3 regions of the Amycolatopsis sp. CA-211722 genome follow, and region 1 is predicted to be linked to each of the others. Evidence: predicted binding sites of a transcription regulator. Region 1 holds the regulator's gene; each other region holds the start of a gene.
The links. Region 1 encodes HspR, which represses chaperone genes until heat shock. Its sites were predicted from a motif close to ANNTTGAGTNNNNNNNACTCAANNT; they were not measured.
Positions count from the first base shown of each region.

Region 2: a site for HspR is predicted at 1,312-1,336, ahead of lon (endopeptidase La). Genes of this name have one in related genera too.
Region 3: a site for HspR is predicted at 1,898-1,922, ahead of ACOCEP_RS30305 (adenylate cyclase). Genes of this name have one in related genera too.

Region 1 is NZ_CP184752.1:2,037,050-2,040,319, forward strand. Features, by position in the region: gene ACOCEP_RS10040 (lytic polysaccharide monooxygenase) at 1-222, shown strand, start outside; gene ACOCEP_RS10045 (DUF305 domain-containing protein) at 219-815, shown strand; gene ACOCEP_RS10050 (heat shock protein transcriptional repressor HspR) at 1,023-1,451, opposite strand; gene dnaJ (molecular chaperone DnaJ) at 1,457-2,632, opposite strand; gene grpE (nucleotide exchange factor GrpE) at 2,666-3,270, opposite strand, start outside.
Region 2 is NZ_CP184752.1:2,911,676-2,914,945, reverse strand. Features, by position in the region: gene ACOCEP_RS14345 (GNAT family N-acetyltransferase) at 1-319, shown strand, start outside; gene ACOCEP_RS14340 (SAM-dependent methyltransferase) at 338-1,186, shown strand; gene lon (endopeptidase La) at 1,353-3,270, shown strand, end outside.
Region 3 is NZ_CP184752.1:6,431,700-6,434,969, forward strand. Features, by position in the region: gene ACOCEP_RS30300 (hypothetical protein) at 1-926, opposite strand, end outside; gene ACOCEP_RS30305 (adenylate cyclase) at 929-1,897, opposite strand; gene ACOCEP_RS30310 (hypothetical protein) at 2,087-2,443, shown strand; gene ACOCEP_RS30315 (hypothetical protein) at 2,459-2,839, opposite strand; gene ACOCEP_RS30320 (hypothetical protein) at 2,866-3,114, opposite strand; gene ACOCEP_RS30325 (hypothetical protein) at 3,161-3,270, shown strand, end outside.

The sequences.
Region 1 (3,270 bases):
GGTGGCGGCAACCCGCCCACCACGACCAACCCGCCCACGACGTCGAACCCGCCGACCAGCACCACCAACCCGCCCGCCGGCGGAACGTGGGCGGCCGGGGCGTCCTACACGGTCGGCAGCACGGTGACCTACGGCGGCGCCACCTACCGGTGCCAGATGGCGCATACGGCGATCCAAGGCTGGGAGCCGCCGAACACCCCCGCGCTGTGGACGCGCCAGTGAAGCTGGCCCTCGTTCTCGTCGCCGGTCTCGTGGCCCTCGCGGGCTGCGGGGCCGGCGACGGCTCACCGACCAACGCCGGCGCCCCGATCTCCCCGGTCCCCCAATCGGCGTCGGCGTCCGCGCAGTACAACGACGCCGACGTGATGTTCCTGCAGATGATGATCGCCCACAACGACCAGGGCGTGGAGATCGTCAAGCTGGTGAAGACCAAGCAGGCGCAGAAGCAGGAGCTGACGAATCTCGCGGCCGCCATCGAGGCGACACAGCAGACCGAGACCACCGACATGCGGAACTGGCTGAAGGCCTGGGGCAAACCCGAGACGGGTTCGGCGGACCCGCACGCGCATCACCACCACGGTGGCGACGGGCTCACCGACAAGGGACTCCTCGAAGCACTGTCCAAAAAGGATGGTGCGGAGTTCAGCCTCGACTTCGCGGACATCTTCGTCGCGCACCAGCACAACGGGGTCGCGCTGGCGAGGACCGAGCTGAAGGACGGCAAGAACCCCGAAGCGAAGGCGCTGGCCCAGCGGATCATGGACTCGCGCACCGGCGAGGTCCAGCAGATCCGGACCTTGGTGCCCGGCCAGTGACGCATTTGGTCCTCTGAATGCGGGGCTGGTCGTCGTGTCGCGAAAGCCACTTTCGCGACGTCTGATGTCCCGAAAGTGGCTTTCGCGGCATGGAGCACCGCGGGTCATCCTCGCGTCAAGTACGTGAAGGCCCCCGTCATTGCGTCTAGCGCAATGACGGGGGCCTTCACGTACTCGCGTGGGCGGGCGCCCGGCGCATTTAGAGGACTAATTGCGTTTTTTGGGCTTCCAGACCACGAGCGCGGTCTGCTGCCGCAGGGGAACGAGATCCTTGCGGTAGGAGGCGTGCACGGCCGCGGCCGTCTGTTCGGCGGCGACGTACGCCGCGGTGAGCTCCTCGGTCAGCTCGGCGATACGCGCGCGGAGCGCGTCGACCTGGTTCTCCAGCTCGATGATCCGCTTGATGCCGGCGAGGTTGACGCCGTCCTCTTGGGACAGCCGCTGCACTTCGCGCAGCAACGCGATGTCCCGCATCGAGTAACGCCGTCCGCCGCCGGAGGTCCGGCCCGGCGACACGAGACCCTGGCGGTCGTAGGACCGCAGGGTCTGCGCGTGCAGGCCGGAAAGCTGCGCCGCCACCGAAATGACGAACACCGGGGTGTCCTCGTCCGCACCGTGCGGCAGCCCGCCGAACATCGTGCTCACCTGCCTTCGAGAAGTTCGGTGATCTCCGGTCGCGGATCGTGGCCGGCCATGGCCTCCGCGTAGGCCTCCAGCGCTTCACGGGCCTTGTCGTCCAATTTGGCCGGGATGGCCGCCTGCAGGGTGACCAGCAGATCGCCCTGCGAGCCGTCACGTTTCGCGATCCCCTTGCCGCGCACGCGAAGCACGCGACCGCTCGCCGTGCCTTGCGGCACCTTCAGCGAGACCTTGCCCTCGAGCGTCGGCACGGTGATCGTGCCGCCGAGGGCCAGTTCCGCGAAGGACACCGGCACGGTGATCGTCAGGTCGAGGTCCTTGCGCCCGAACACCGCGTGCGGGGCGACGTGCACGCGGACGTACAGATCGCCCGGCTGCGCGCCGCCACGACCCGGTTCGCCCTGGCCCGCCAGCCGGATCCGCTGGTCGTCGGCGACGCCCGGCGGGATCCGCACGGTCAGCGTGCGGGTGCGGGTGCTGATGCCCTCGCCCGCGCATTCCGGGCAGGGGTCGTCGATGATCGTGCCGCGGCCGCGGCAGTCGCGGCACGGCTCCGAGAACGCGAACGCGCCCTGGCTCCGGCTGACCAGCCCGCTGCCCTGGCAGGTCGCGCACGTCCTCGGGGAGGTCCCCGGCTTCGCACCGTTTCCGCCGCAGGTGGAACAGGTCGCCGGGCTCGACAGCCGCAGCGGCAGGGTCGCGCCCTTGACCGCCTCGGCGAAGTCGATCCGGACGTCGGTCTCCACGTCCGAGCCGCGTTGCGGCCGGTTCGCCGTGGCACCGGCAGCGGCGCCACGACGGCCGAACAGCCCACCGAGGATGTCGCCGAGGCCGCCGAAGCCGCCCTGCTGCTGCCCCGCCTGGCCGAAGATGTCGCCGACGTCGAAACCGCCGCCGCCGGCACCGCCGCCCGGGAAGCCGAAGCCACCGGGACCGCCGGAGCCGAAGAGGCGGCGAGCCTCGTCGTACTCCTTGCGCTTGGCCGTGTCGGAAAGAACGCCGTACGCCTCGGAGACCGCCTTGAACTTCTTCTCGGCCTCCGCGTTGCCCGCGTTGGCGTCGGGGTGGTTCTCCTTGGCCAGCTTGCGGTAGGCCTTCTTGATCTCGTCCGCGGTGGCGTCGGAGGAGACGCCCAGCTCACGGTAGAAGTCCTTACCGATCCATTCCCGTGCACTCACCGAACGTCTCCTCCTTTCACGCCGTATCGCCGATCAGCGGTTGTTCTCATCGAAAAGTTCGCCCTCGAGCGGCAGCTCGCCGCCGACGGGCGGGTCCACCGGGGCGGCGCCGGGCTCGTGGTCGGTGACCCCGACCATCGCCGGGCGCAGCACGCGCTCGCCGAAGCGGTAGCCACGGCGCATCACCATGGTGACCGTCGGCTCGCTGACGTCCGGCGACGTGCTGTGCTGGACCGCCTCGTGGACGCTCGGGTCGAAGGGCTCGCCCTCGGCGCCGAACGACTCGAGGCCCGACCGCTGCAGGCTCCCGACCAGCTTCTCGCCGACCGCCTTGAAGGCACCGGTCAGATCGCCGTGCTGCTCCGCGCGCTCGAGGTCGTCGAGCAGCGGGAGCAGATCGTTGACGACCGACGCCTTCGCACCGACGACGACCTGCTCGCGGTCGCGGTCGACACGCTTGCGGTAGTTGGCGTACTCGGCCTGGAGACGCTGGAGGTCGGCGGTGCGTTCCGCCAGCTCCTTCTCCAGACCGGTGGCCACCGACACGGAGTCGTCCACAATGGACTCCCCGAGGCCGGGGCCCGCGTGTGCCGCGGGCTCCGGCTCGGTCGACGCGGCTTCTTCACTCGGAGCGGCGT
Region 2 (3,270 bases), 870 kb from region 1:
GCTGTGGATCGCCGAACTGTACGGGCGGCCGCTGGGCATGGTCCGGGTGCAGTTCCCCGGCGAGACGGCGTGGATCGACGGCCGGGTCGCGGCCGACCGCGTCGGCTACCTGTCGTCGCTGGCGGTGGCCGAACCGGCGCGATCGAGCGGAGTGGGGACGGCGCTCGCCGCGCACGCGCACCAGGTCTTCGACGAATGCGGCACCGAAGCCGTGCTGCTGCACCACGCGCTGGCCAATCCGCGCTCGACGCCGTTCTGGTACGCGCAGGGTTACCGGCCGCTCTGGACGTACTGGCAACGGCGACCGGCGGTCCCCTGATCCCGATAGGCTCGTTCCGTGAAGAAGGACGAGGACGCGGCCCCGGTGGCGCCGACCGGGGTCGACACCGAGAAGCCGTCCGCGGCGAGGATCTACGACTGGTTCCTCGGCGGGACCCACAACTGGGCGGTCGACCGCGAGTTCGCCCGCGCGCTGGAAAAGCAGTGGCGCTGGGTCAAACCGGGCGCGCGGCACAACCGCGAGTTCATGAACCGGGTCGTGCGCGCGGCCCTGGCGGCCGGGATCCGGCAGTTCATCGATCTGGGCTCCGGTGTCCCGACAGCCGGGAACGTGCACGAGATCGTCCAGGAGGAACTGGAGCCGGGTGACACGGCGAAGGTCGTGTACGTCGACTACGAGCCGGTGGCGGTGGCGCACGCGGAGCTGATCCTCGAACGCCATGAGGCGACCGGCTGGGCGGGGATCGTCCATGCGGACATGCGACGGCCGAAGGACGTCCTGCGGCATCCGGAGACGCTGCGGCTGATCGATTTCGACCAGCCGGTCTGCCTGATGATGATGGCCGTCCTGCATTTCGCCGGCCCGCACGACGATCCGCCCGCGCTGGTCGCGACGTACCGGAACGCGCTCGCGCCGGGCAGCTGGCTGGGGCTGTCGCATATGAGCTTCGGCGGCCAGACGGGCGAGGACGCCGACGGGCTGCACTGGATGGTCGAGCAGTACCGGAAGACGAGCAACCCGGTGTGGATGCGGGACCGCGAAGAGATCGAGCCGCTCTTCGGGGACTGGCCGCTGCTGGAGCCCGGCGTCGTCAACCTGCCCGACTGGCGGCCCGTGCGTGAGCTGCGGCGAGACGAGGAAGGTGCCCGCCCGTTCGCCTGGTGCGGGGTCGCCGTCCACCCCTGACATCCGACCTTTCCCCGGTGCGCGTCGCCTTTAGCGGGCTAAGTGTGAAGCGTTCTGGGCAGAGGTCGGAGGGGTGGGTGATCGCTGACGGCGAACGCGGAAAGGAAACAAACGGGTCGATCGGAGAGTTGAGCTAGACAGACTCAACTAACCGAGGAGTGCACAGATGACCGACAACCGCCTCCTGCCCGTCCTCCCGCTCGATGACGACGTCGTGCTGCCGGGCATGATCGTCCCGCTCGACCTCGCCGACACGGAGACGCGCGCCGCGGTGGAGTCCGCCCAGGCCAACACGCCTGCCCAGGCTTCCTTCCCGGGGATCCGGTCCAGCGCCGCCACCAAGGCCGAAGTGCTGATCGTCCCCCGCGTCCACGGCGAGTACGCCGAACTCGGCACCATCGCGACCGTCGAGCGCATCGGGCGCGTGCCCGGCGGCAAGACCGCGGTGCTTCTGCGCGGCACCCGCCGCGCCGTCGTCGGCCGCATCGCCGACGGTCCCGGCGCCGCCCGCTGGGTGCACGCCGAGGTCGCCACCGAGACCACCGACGACAACGCCGCGAAGCTCGCGTCCGAGTACAAGTCCGTCGTCATCGCGATCCTCCAGCAGCGCGGCGGCTGGCAGATGATCGACGCCGTCCAGGAGGTCGAAGACCCGTCCGCGGTCGCCGACCTGGCGGGCAACTCGTCCTACCTCAAGACCGAACAGAAGCTTGAGCTGCTGACCACGCTCGACGTCGCCACGCGGCTGGAGAAGGCCCTCGAATGGAGCCGCGAGCAGCTGGCCGAACTCGAGGTCACCGACACCATCCGCAAGGACGTCCAGGAGGGCATGGAGAAGCAGCAGAAGGAGTTCCTGCTGCGCCGCCAGCTCGAAGCGATCCGCAAGGAGCTGGGCGAGCTCGACGGCACCGCCAACGACGACGACTACCGCGCCCGCGTCGAGGCCGCCGAGCTGCCGGACGCGGTCAAGAAGGCCGCACTGTCCGAAGTGGACAAACTGGAGCGGACCTCGGACCAGTCCCCGGAGGGCGGCTGGATCCGCACGTGGCTGGACACCGTGCTGGAACTGCCGTGGAACGAGCGCACCACCGACGTCCACGACATCGCCGCCGCGCGCGACATCCTGGACGCCGACCACGCCGGTCTCGACGACGTGAAGGAACGCATCATCGAGTACCTGGCCGTGCGCAAACGTCGCGCGGAGTCCGGGCTCGGCCCGGTCGGCGGACGGCGTTCGGGCGCGGTGCTGGCGCTCGCCGGTCCTCCCGGGGTCGGCAAGACGTCGCTCGGCGAGTCCGTGGCGAGGGCGATGGGCCGCAAGTTCGTCCGCGTCGCGCTCGGCGGCATCCGCGACGAGGCCGAGATCCGCGGTCACCGCCGCACCTACGTCGGCGCGCTGCCCGGCCGGATCGTCCGCGCCATCAAGGAAGCGGGCTCGATGAACCCGGTCGTGCTGCTCGACGAGATCGACAAGGTCGGCGCCGACTACCGGGGCGACCCGACGGCCGCGCTGCTGGAGGTGCTGGACCCGGAGCAGAACCACACCTTCCGTGACCACTACCTCGAGGTCGAACTGGACCTGTCCGACGTCGTGTTCCTGGCGACGGCGAACGCGCTCGAGACCATCCCCGGCCCGCTGCTGGACCGGATGGAGCTGGTCACTCTCGACGGCTACACCGAGCACGAGAAGGTCACCATCGCCCGCGACCACCTGCTCCCCCGCGAGCTGGAGCGCGCCGGGCTCGGCAAGGACGACGTCACGCTGACCGACGGCGCGTTCAGCCGCATCGCCGCCGAGTACACGCGGGAAGCCGGGGTGCGCAACGCGAACCGGACCATCGCGAAGGTCCTGCGGAAGGTGGCGACCAAGGTCGCGCTGGACGAGGTCGAGCTACCGCTGACGATCGACGCCGACGGGCTCGAGACCTACCTCGGCCGTCCGCGGCACCTGCCGGAGTCTTCGCTGCCCGCGTCGACGCAGCGCACGTCGACCCCTGGCGTGGCGACGGGGCTGGCGGTGACCGGCGCCGGCGGTGACGTCCTCTACATCGAGGCGTCGCTGGCGGATCCGGAGTCCGGCTCGA
Region 3 (3,270 bases), 4.4 Mb from region 1:
GTGACGACCGATTTGGTGCCCAGCTTCGCCAGCGCCTTGCCGACCGCCTTGCTTTCGGCGACCGAGCCGACGTCCGCGAGGTCGGCGAGCGCCCGGTCGACGTCGACCACCCGCTCTTCCAGCCCGATGGTGGCCGCGATCAGTTCGCACACCGCGCCCGGGTCGTCCAGCTTCAGGAAGTTCTGGCCGAGCAGATCGCTCCAGTGCTCGCCGATCTGCGGGTCGTTGTAGTACGAGGACTGGTTCGGCAGCACGAAGTAGACGTGCCACTTGCGGGCGAGCTCGCGGTACACCGAGGCCGGGTCGATGTCCTCCCGCACGTCGTCCCCGATCACCCGGCGGATGTGCCGGGCCTCCAGCGCGGGCTTGTTCAGCTCGTCACCGATGATGAACAGATAGCCCTTGCGGCCGCGGTTCTGCCACGCGTCGGTCACGACGTGGCGCGCCATGAAGTACGCGGCCAGTTCGTAGGACTCGCTCTTCTGCCCGCCGCCTCCGCCTTCGAGGAAGATCGTGCGCAGCTGCTCGTCCATCCGGTTGTCCGATTCGAACTGGCCGACCTGCAACGGGACCCGGTCGCTGTCGGCGTCGCCGATCGCGCCGAACAGGACCTGCGGGTCGGCCAGATAGCCGCGGCGCTTCAGCAGGCCGTGCAGCTTGCCGAGCTTGCCCTGCATGATCCGCGGCACCCGGCGCATCGAACCGGTGACGTCGAACAGCACCGCGATCGGCGTCGAATCGGTGTGGTCGGCCGAATCCCGGCATTCCCGCACGGCGTTCAGCGGGTCGAGCGCCGGCGCGACCTTCCAGTCTTTCGCGGGCTTGGAACGCAGATCGGCGGTGTAGCCGAAATCGTCCTCGCCCTTGGCCTTCCGGAAGGTCTTCGCGGCGGCGTAGGCGTTGTCGTCCCAGTGTCCGTGTCCCATGGTCAGGCTCCTGTCTCGGGGATGGTGAACGGTCGGAAGGTGCGGGGGCCGTAGAGCTCGGCGAGCAGCTGGTCGTACTCGTCGAGCAGATCGGTGGCGTCGGGTCGTTGTGCCGGGACGTCCTGGGTGCACCACGCCGCGAACTCGCGCTGACGGGTTTCGCCCGTTGCCAGGAGTTCCAGCATCAAGCGGTGGAGCATGTGGACGTCGGTGGCCGCGGTCATCGGCAGTCCTTTGTGGACTTCCGGTGGATAGTGGACGGATTTGTCCGCCGCCAGCGGGAGCACGCCGTCCTCGACGGCGAAGGACCACCCGACGACGACGATGCCGTGCTGGTCCGGATGGACGAGCACGTTGTCCGCGGTGAGATGGCCATGGACCACTCCCGCCCGATGCGCGCCTGCCACGGCACGCAGGAGGCGACGGTGCATCCAGGCGTAGTCGCGGCCGTCGAGCCCACCGGGGTAGGCCTTCTTGACCTCGGCGAGGGTGAGGAAGCCGTCGATGAGCGGATCGAGGACGCTGAACGCTCGATCGCCCCTGGCCACGGCGCCCGACGTGTCGAGCAATCGCGGGTAGTAGGGGCGCAGCCACCGGTGCCGCTCGGTGAAGCCGTCCAGGACGCGCAACGCCTCCCATTCGGCGTGGATCAGCGGGTTGAGCGCCGGATCCCGGACGATTTTGACCAGATGCGGGCCGGTGGTCCGGTAGGTCGTGGCGACACTGCCCACCGCGTGCGGTGCGACGAGGGTGTAGGCCGCGGTCGCCGTGGTGACCGTCTGCCGTCGGGCCCGCTTCCACTCGTCGTGGAGGCGGTTGAGGATGGCCGCCGCCCGGTGGACCCGCGCGTCGCCGGGGTTGCGGTCGGGGTGGAGCACGGCCGCCAGTTCGCGGTAGTGATGGCGGGCGAACAATGCGGCCGGGTCGGCCGCGTCCTCGACCGCCTTCATGGCGTCTTCCCTGGTGAGCATAGTTTGAGTCTAGACGACTCTTACTTCGGATGGCAAGGGGGTGGGTACAAATCCCGTGCTGCTCCGTCGCATCGGCGAATAGCCTGAAGCGGCCGAGAAGAAGGGGCTTTCTTGTCAGCTGAACCGGGGACTTCCAGGATTCTCTTGCGGATGCTGCTAGGCGGGATCCCTCTCGTTTTCCTGTTGTGGGTGACCGGGGGAGCCCTCGGTGACCGCGTGCGTGAACTGAACACCGGCGAGGACGTCACGGTCACCGCTGTATCGGGATGCGTCGAGGATGGGCCGCCGATGAGCGGCCGGTTTCCCTATTGCGAGGCCGGGTGGCGGTTCGACGACGGGCGCACCGGACAGGGGAAGGTCGACGGCGAAAGGATCGCGGAGGGCGACAGGATCTTCGCCGGTGACGGGTTCGCCTACCCGTCGAGGACCAATCGGGTCTTGAGCCTGTGGATGGTCGCGCTGTGCGGCCTGGTGCTGCTGGGCATGCTGATCGGACTCGGTGTCCTGTACCGGAAGGACCAGACCCGGCGGCGTCGCGGGAAGTGACGCCGCCGGTCGTGCTCAGCTCCGGGTGGCGTCGATCTGCCGTTCGTCTTCGGTCGAGCAGCTCGTCACCGGATCGTTCGGTCCGCTCCCGCACGTCCAGGCGCCGACCACCACGGGGCCCGGCCCCTGCGGTGACGCCGCTTCGGCCGGGGTCAGCTTCGCGAAGTAGTCCGTGAGCACCTGTTTCGCCTCGGCGCAGTCCGCCTTTCCCCGGACGACGACCGTGTTCTTCGCGCCCTGGAACCCGGCGACCTCGCCGCAGGGCTTGCCGGCGAGGACCTGGTCGGCCGTGGGTACGGGGGAGGGTGCCGGCGCGGCGGCGGGAGCGGGGTCGGCGCCGCATCCGCTCAGCAGGACGACGGCGAACGCGGCGGGCAGGACGGCGAGGCTCTTCATGGGCCCTTCTTGACGGTTCATGGGGTTCATTCCACGGGGACGACGGCGGCGAACACGTTCTGATCGCCCTTGCTGCAACTGGTGCCGCCCTGGGCGGCGGGTGCGCCGGAGACGCACAGCCAGCCGTCCACGGTCTCGCTGACCGGTTCGTCCGAGCCCGCGGACTGGCGTCCGGCGATCCTCTTGTGGAACGAGCCGACGATCCCGGTCGCGTCCGCGCACGAGACCCCGGGGCCGTTGAGCACCTGGAGGGTCAGTCCGCTCGCCGCGGTCACCGTGCCGCAGGAACCCTGTACCGGTTCAGCGGGTTTCGGCTGGGAGGTGGGTGCCGGCGCGGCGGACTGGCTCGGCGCGGTCTGCGACGGGATCGGCGGCACCGACACGGGGGAGGCGCTCGACGACAGTGAGGGCGGTGAGACCGACATCGAAGT